2 linked regions of the Litorilinea aerophila genome follow. Each later gene encodes a partner of the first gene's protein in a complex. Links are inferred from orthologs where the notes say so. Each region holds a gene or a part of one and is shown in the gene's direction. Other genes may lie near its edges.

The links. Proteins that work in one complex are often made in the same cells at the same time.
Region 2: the proteins of pheT (region 1) and pheS are in contact, whole or in part, in a crystal structure (PDB 6P24), measured with the Escherichia coli proteins. The link is inferred for Litorilinea aerophila from one-to-one orthologs.

What each region holds. Positions count from the first base shown.
Region 1 is NZ_VIGC02000018.1:3,896-8,263, forward strand. Bases 541-3,726 are described here. They hold pheT (phenylalanine--tRNA ligase subunit beta), read left to right. Parts: upstream 541-935; coding sequence 936-3,518; downstream 3,519-3,726. Other genes in these bases: FKZ61_RS14155 (NUDIX hydrolase), read left to right, coding at 541-646; FKZ61_RS14165 (CHAT domain-containing protein), read left to right, coding at 3,547-3,726. Also shown: more of FKZ61_RS14155, read left to right, coding at 1-540; more of FKZ61_RS14165, read left to right, coding at 3,727-4,368.
Region 2 is NZ_VIGC02000009.1:122,744-126,334, reverse strand. Bases 1-3,000 are described here. They hold pheS (phenylalanine--tRNA ligase subunit alpha), read left to right. Parts: upstream 1-981; coding sequence 982-2,019; downstream 2,020-3,000. Other genes in these bases: FKZ61_RS08900 (DUF6884 domain-containing protein), read right to left, coding at 2,953-3,000; FKZ61_RS08905 (hypothetical protein), read right to left, coding at 2,261-2,959; FKZ61_RS24450 (ATP-binding protein), read right to left, coding at 1,980-2,264; mtaB (tRNA (N(6)-L-threonylcarbamoyladenosine(37)-C(2))-methylthiotransferase MtaB), read left to right, coding at 1-989. In the rest of the region: more of FKZ61_RS08900, read right to left, coding at 3,001-3,369; FKZ61_RS24255 (DEAD/DEAH box helicase), read right to left, coding at 3,466-3,591.

The sequences.
Region 1 (4,368 bases):
CGCCGCGCTCCCCCAGTCGGAGCCGTTGTCCGAAGGGACGGCGGTGGCGCCAGAGGCGCCGGAAGTCATGCTTCGGCTGCCCATGATCGTGGAAGATGAAGTCTGCGAGCTCTCCATGCGCTACGGCACGCCCATCCGCCGGACCTATCATGTGGTGGCCGATGATTACATCTACACCTATCGCTGGCGCAAGGACCTGGATCGCCGGGCCGAAGTGGTCTTTGTGCTCCAGGAGCCGGCAGGCCGCATCTGGGTGCACGCCAAGCCCCACTATCCGGCCCGCCTCTACCGGCTGCCTTCTGGAGGGATCCACTGGCACGAGCGGGTGGAGGACGCCCTCTTCCGGGAGATCGAGGAGGAGACCGGGCTGTCGGTCTACCTGGAGCGCTTCCTGGGGCTCATCGAGTATCGCTTCCACCGGGGCACCTCCACCGTCCAGTTCGCCAGCTACATCTTTCACCTGCGTTGTGAGGAAGGCGTGCCGGTCTGTCATGCCAGCGAGAAGATTTCCGAGTTTCGGCCCATCCTGCCCGCCCAGCTTTCGTTGATCATCGCCAGCCTGCGCAACCTGATGGGCGACCGCCGCGGCTGGGGGCAATGGCGGGCGCTGGCCCACGATCTGGTGTATCGTTATCTGGTGAATTGAGTCTCAGTCGTTCACGATTGGCTCTACTGCACAAAGGTCAAATGAGGACGCTGCCCCACGCAGATGAACGCGGATTCGGGTGACTCCCTCCAGTGTTTCTTTGCGCCTTTGTGCCTTTGCGCCTTTGCGTTCAAAAATGCCCTTTTTGCAGGGGAGTCACGATTGCAACGCCAAGTCAACGCAGAGTCGGCATCCGCCGATGCCGGGCCAGCGGGACAGCTCCGCAGATGGGCAACAATCGTGAAGTACTGAATCTGACCAACGAAAATCCGTCGAGGAGTGTGGTTTCATGCGCGTGCCATTGTCGTGGTTACGGGAATATGTGGAGATCAGGCTGCCCACGCCGGCCCTGGCGGAACGGCTGACCCTGGCCGGCCTGGAGGTGGCGTCGGTGGAGCAGATCGGCGACTGGTGGGATCCGGAGACCATCGTCGTGGGCGAGGTGCTGGCCGTCCTGCCCCACCCCAACGCCGACCGGCTGGTCCTGGTGGATGTGGACTACGGCGGCCAGGAGCCGGAGCGGGTGGTCACCGGCGCGCCCAACCTCTTCGCCTACCGGGGCGCCAGCAAGGCCGACGGCACCCTCCCTGTGCTCAAGGTGGCCTTCGCCCGGGCCGGCGCCGTGCTGGTGGATGCCTACAGCGAGGAACGGCCCCGCCCCCGTAAAAAACTCAAGCCCACCAAGATCCGGGGCATCCCTTCCGCGGGCATGGTCTGCTCTGAGCGGGAGCTGGGCCTCAGCGAAGAACACGAGGGGATCCTCATCCTGCCGCCGGATGCCCCCGTGGGCCAGCCCCTGCGGGACTACCTGGGCGACGAGGTGCTGGAGCTGGAGTTGACGCCCGACATGGCCCGCTGTCTCAGCATCGTCGGCGTGGCCCGGGAAGTGGCCGCGCTCACCGGCGGCGAGCTGCGCCTCCCCCCCGACGAGCTGGCCGCCACCGGCTCCGACCAGGCCCAGGATTACGTGGACGTGCGCATCGACGAGCCGGCCCTCTGCAACCGCTACATCGGCACCATGATCGTGGACGTGCAGGTGGGCGAATCCCCCCGCTGGATGCAGGAGCGGCTCATCAAGGCGGGCATGCGGCCCATCAACAACGTGGTGGACATCACCAACTACGTGATGCTGGAGTGGGGCCAGCCCCTCCACGCCTTCGACTACGACGTGCTCAAGGCCCGGGCCGCCCGGGTGGGCGATTCCCGACCCACCATCATCGTGCGCCGGGCCGCGCCCGGGGAGAAATTCACCACCCTGGACGGCGTGGAGCGGGAGCTGGACGACTCCATGCTGATGATCGCAGACACGGCCGGCTCCATCGCCATCGCCGGCGTGATGGGCGGCCTGGAGAGCGAAGTCAGCGACCAGACCCGCAACGTCCTCCTGGAGGCCGCCACCTTCGAAGGCATCAACAACCGGCGCACCGCCCAGCAGTTGCGCCTTCCCAGCGAGGCCAGCTATCGCTTCGCCCGGGGTGTGCCCGCCACCCTCAACGCCATCGCCGCACGGCGGGCCGCCGAACTCATGCGGCGCTACGCCGGCGGCCGGGTGGTGCCCGGCATGGTGGATGCCTACCCGGTGCCCCAGGAGCATCCCGTGGTCTACACCACCCAGAGCGACATGCGCCGCCTCCTGGGCATGGAGGTCACCCTGGAGGAAGTGGCCGCGGCCCTGCGTCGGCTGGACTTCCAGGTGGAGTCCGTGGCCGGGCCCGATCCCCAGGCGCCGGAAGACGCCACCTTCGCCCTGCACCGGGAGGACGGCGAGCCCATGCTGGCCTGCCGCCCCCCCTGGTACCGGCTGGACATCCGCATCCCCGCCGACCTGACTGAGGAGGTGGCCCGGATCATCGGCTACGAACAGGTGGGCGCCACCCTCATGGACGAGGCCCTGCCCGTGCAGCGGCGCAACCCGGTGCTGGAGACCGAGGAGAAGGTACGGGATCTGCTGGTCCAGTGTGGCCTGCAGGAGATCATCAACCACCCCCTGACCACACCGGAGAACCACGAGAAGCTGCGCCTGGCCCCCGCCGGCAACGGCCAGCAGCCGGCCTACGTGACCCTGGCCAACCCCATCGCCGCCGAGCGCCGCGCCATGCGCCGCTCCATGCTGGTCAGCGCCCTGGAGAACCTGGCCCGCAACTTGCGCTACACCGACCGCCTGACCACCTTCGAGATCGGCCGGGTCTACCTGCCCGAGGCGGGCGACGGCATCCTGCCCCTGGAGGATCGGCGGGTGAGCATCCTGCTGGCCGGCCCCCGCAAGCCCCGCAGCTTCCACCATGGGGTCGAGGAGCGGGAGCCCCTGGACTTCTTCGACCTGAAGGGGGTAGTGGAAGTGCTCCTGGAGCGGCTGGGCTTCCAGCGGGCCCAGGTCACCTTCACCGCCAGGCCGGACACCGGCACCTTTGGCCCCCGCTGTGCCGAGGTGTTCGTGGACGGGGAATCCCTGGGCCTGATGGGCGAGCTCCACCCCCGGGTGCGCAGCGACTTCGGCCTGCCGCCCATCCGGGTCTGCGCGGCCGAGCTGCGTCTGGCGCCCCTGGTCAAGCCCCACTGGAGCCTGGAGCCCATGGCGCCCATCAGCAACTACCCGCCGGTGGTGGAGGATCTGGCCTTCGAGGTGCCGGAGGCGGTGACCGTGCGCCAGGTGGAGGACGCCATCTGGGCGGCCGGGGATGAGCGGCTGGTGGCGGTGGAGCTCTTCGACATCTACCGGGGCGCCCCCCTGCCGCCGGGGCACAAGTCCCTGGCCTTCCGCCTGACCTACCAGCACCCCGCCCGCACCCTGGGGGAGAAGGAGGTGGCCCAGCTCCGCCAGCGCATCATCCGGGGCGTGGAACAGGCGGTGGGTGCCCGCCTGCGACGTTAAACGGGCGCTTGGGAAACGGGGCAGCACCATGAACGGCCGTGAGGAGCTTCTCCTGCGTTCCACCGGCCTGCGGGGTGTGCCCCGACGTTTTGTCCTGCGCCTGGTCCACGGGGACCTGGTCAAACGGCGGGCCGAATGTTTTGTGGTGAACCACTACCCGGGCCTGCGGGTTTCGGGCGCGGCCCGGGCGGTGGATCAGTATACGGGCGGCATGCTCAGTGCCATGGCCGCGCGCGGGGTCTTCAACGGACCGCCGGGCGCGGTCTATTTTGTCCCGGCCATCCTGACCCCCCTGGCCACCAACATCATCGCCGTCCTCTCCCTGGGGGAATACGAACGCTTCCTGCGGCCGGATGTGGGCGTGCCCGGCGCAGTCCAGTTCATCCAGGAGCGGCTGCGCCAGATCGGCCACAGCCTGGCCGTGGCCTGCGCCGAAGTCAAGCTGCGGGATGTGGCCTCTACCCTCCACGGCACCGGCGAAAGCGCCCAGATCGACCCGGCCCTGGCCATGCAGTATTTCCTGGCCGGCTACTGGCAGGGCCTCAAAGAGAGCGGCGAGCCGGGACAGACCTACTGGCTCACCCTGGTGGAGATCGATGGGAGCAAGTTGGAGGGGGTACGGGCCGGCATTGCCGCGGCCATCGAGGCCGGCCAGTGTGGCGACCTGCAGCCGGTGGGCGAGATGGCGGGCCCCCAGGCCGGGGACGGCCTCATCCCGTGGGCGTGGATGGGCAACCTGGACACCATCCAGGAGCCCCGGCGCCGCTTCCTGCCCCGGCACCTGCGGCTGGGTGCGCTGCTGGAAGGGAGCGGCCAGTTCAAGCTCAGCATCATCGGGACCGGATCGGCG
Region 2 (3,591 bases), on another replicon or contig:
CCCGGGCCTTCATCAAGGTCCAGGACGGCTGCAACAACCGCTGCACCTTCTGCGTGGTCACCATCGCCCGGGGCGCCAGCCGCAGTCGACCTGTGGCCGACATCGTGCGGGAGATCCAGGAGCTGTGCGCCGCCGGCGTCCAGGAGGCGGTGCTCACCGGGGTGCACCTGGGCAGCTACGGCCGGGATCTTGCCGGAAAGGCCCGGACGGATCTCAAGGAGCTGACCGCGGCCATCCTGACCGATACGGACATCCCCCGCCTGCGCCTCAGCAGCCTGGAGCCCTGGGAGCTGGCCGAGGGCTTCTTCGAACTCTGGGCGCGCTGGCCGGGCCGCCTCTGCCCCCACCTGCACCTGCCCCTCCAGGCGGGCACCGACAAGCTGCTGCGGCGCATGGCCCGCCGCTGTACCACCGCCAGTTTCCGACAGCTGGTGGCCGAAGCCCGGGCCGCCATCCCGGACCTGATCCTCACCACCGACCTGATCGTGGGCTTCCCCGGCGAGACCGAAGCGGATTTCGTCCAGGGGATGGCCTTTGTGGAGGAGATGCGTTTCGCCCACGCGCACATCTTCCCCTTCAGCCCCCGGGCCGGCACCGCAGCCGCCCGCTTCGACGGCCAGGTGGACGGTCGGGTCAAGAAGGAGCGCTCCCGGCGGCTGCACGAAGTGGTGGAGCGCACCGGCCGGGCAGAGCGCCTGCGCTTCGTGGGCACGGTGCGGCCTGTCCTCTGGGAAGGAGAGCGCCAGAGCGTGACCGATACCAATGCGGTTCTCTGGGCCGGATACACAGACAACTACCTGCGGGTCATGGCCCTGGCCCCGGCCGACCTGGACCTGCACAACACCATTACGCCGGTGCGGCTGGATGAACTCCACGGCGATATTTTGCTGGGGACCATCGACGGGCTTGCCCCCGCCACCCTGGAGGGGGCGGGGCTCCGTGGAGGCCGGCTGGACCAAATTCTTGGGGATGAGCGTCGCCATGAGTGATCTGTTGCAACAACTGGAGGCACTACAGGAGAAGGCGCTGGCCGAACTGGCCCAGGCCAGCACCACCGAGGAGACCCGGGCCTGGTACGGGGAATACCTGGGGCGGAAGGGTCAGGTGACGGCCCTGCTCAGCGGGCTGGGGCAACTCCCCCGGGAGGAGCGCCCGGTGGTGGGCAAGGCGGCCAACCAGGTGAAGATGGCCCTGGAGGCGGCGCTCCAGCAGCGCCAGGAGGCCATTGCCCTGGCCGAGATGGAGCGGGCCCTGGAGCACGAACACGTGGACGTGACCGTGCCCGGCCGCCGGCCGGTGGTGGGTAAATATCACCCCACCACTGCCGCCCTGCGGGAGATCGTGGACATCTTCGTGCAGATGGGTTTCCAGGTCTACGACGCCCGGGAGGTGGAGACCGACGCCTACAACTTCGAGCTGCTCAACTTCCCCCCTGGCCACCCGGCCCGGGAGATGCAGGACACTTTCTTCACCACCAACCCGGACGTGATCTTGCGTACCCACACCAGCCCGGGCCAGATCCATGCCATGCGGGAATACGCGCCCGAACCCATCCGGGTGATCCTGCCGGGCAAGTGCTACCGCAACGAGGACGTGACGGCCCGTTCTGAGATGATGTTCTACCAGGTGGAGGGCCTGGCCATCGGCAAAAACATCACCTTCAGCGACCTCAAGGGGGTGCTGCTGAACTTCGCCAATCAGATGTACGGTGAAGGGCGGCGCATTCGCTTCCGCAAGTCCTACTTCCCCTTCACCGAGCCCAGCGTGGAAGTGGACGTGGACTGCATCCTCTGCGGCGCCCAGGGCTGTCGGATGTGCAAATACACCGGCTGGCTGGAAATTCTGGGCGCGGGGATGGTGCACCCGGTGGTCCTGCGCAACGGCGGCTACGACCCGGCCGTCTTCAGCGGTTTCGCCTTCGGCATGGGCATCGAGCGGCAGGCCATCCTCAAGCGGGGCATCGACGACATCCGTTACTTCTACGAAAACGACGTGCGCTTTTTGGAGCGGGTGGCGTAGGCGACAGGTGACGGAGGCGGAAAAGGGGACCGCCGCCGATATCGGCGGCGGTCCCCTAGGTCTTCCTTCGCAATTTCCGGCCCGCTGTTGGCGACGGTGAATGCGATGCGCCGGCCCGCCCGGGTGAGTGACAGGGTGACCCAACCGCCCGGATTGGCATATTTGATGGCGTTGTCGAGCAGGATCTCCACCACCTGCCGTATGCCGTCTGGGTCACCGTTTGCACTCAGCCCCGGCTCGATCAAATGGGTGACGTGTGGCTCAGCGGCAGCGAGCGAGCGGAGCGTCCGCTGAAGCCGGTGTTAGCCTGCACAATAGCCCTCAATTTTTCTAACTCTGACCAGGATAAGCCATCTTTGTACAACTCGTTGACAAGCCACAATCCACTCTCTCGTATCTTCTTCTTTGGAGAGTGCAACCCCAGCCAGGTTGAAGATGGCCTACACTCTTGACACCACGATACTGTCGAAATTATTTTACGCTCCCACTCCAATCGTTCTTCCTTCTCATCCACTCTACACACCACAAACGAGAAATTTGCCTGAATGTATGCTGTTACAGCTCTCTCTACCTGATGCTGTTTTCTTTCGTCAAGCAAAGGGCCATACTTCTCTCTTGCTCTCCTTGTTGTCAAATCCCAGTTCCACTGCTCAAGAAACGGGTCGTTTTCGCGCCGAAGCATTGCACGTCCAATATTTTTCCGAAAGATGCTCCGGTCTTTGTTCTCATTCACAAAGTGCTGTTTCAGCCGGGAAAGCAATTGATTGTCTCCCCTGTGCGTTCCTACCCTGACAATGCGGTCCAAACCGTGTGCATATTCCCCTTTCTCGAAAAGAACATAGACACCATTGCGGGGGATTGCCAATTCAGCGAAAGGAAACCGACAGCGCGGAAGCCCATTGAAGAGTTCGTGCAATTGCTGACAAATCTCTCTTACCATGACGTTTCCCGCTTCAAAAACTGCAACTGCTTTCCTATAGGCAAACCCGCCAATGGCACTTCGTAGGATTTTAGATGCGACAACAGATACTGCCGATACTTCTGCCCGGCTAGTATCACAAAATGGTCTTTCTCCAAATCGCAGTACTCTTGAAGTTGCGCCACGACTTTCCTAGCCCAGTTTCTTCGTCCACGGGCAGACATACTATTGAGTGTAACATCGTATGGCTCTATTTCTTCATCCAATTCCACCAAACCGTATTTCGCAGACAAAATAAACACCTGTTTGGGCGAAAATCGTTGGGCGTACTTCAGGTTCATTCGGAATAGTGGGCTGACGTACAAATCCCTGGCTTTTGCCCTGTGCGGCAATTTTTTACTCACACATGAAATCAGAACAACTGTACTCACCGTCTCGTCCTAATCGCCCAGCGCCGTCCAGCCGAGCGCGAAGCGCAGCGGAGCGGCGTCAGGTGGAAGCGCGTGTTAGCCTGTTTAGCATTTTCACTAAGCAAGTTTGTTCCTTAGCTCTGGAGGGAGCAAGTAATAGAAAGCTCCCACTCGACCACGCCTTAGAAAAAAGGCTGCTTGGGCTCGTCCCATGAAACGACGGACTTTGATCATGTTTCGTTC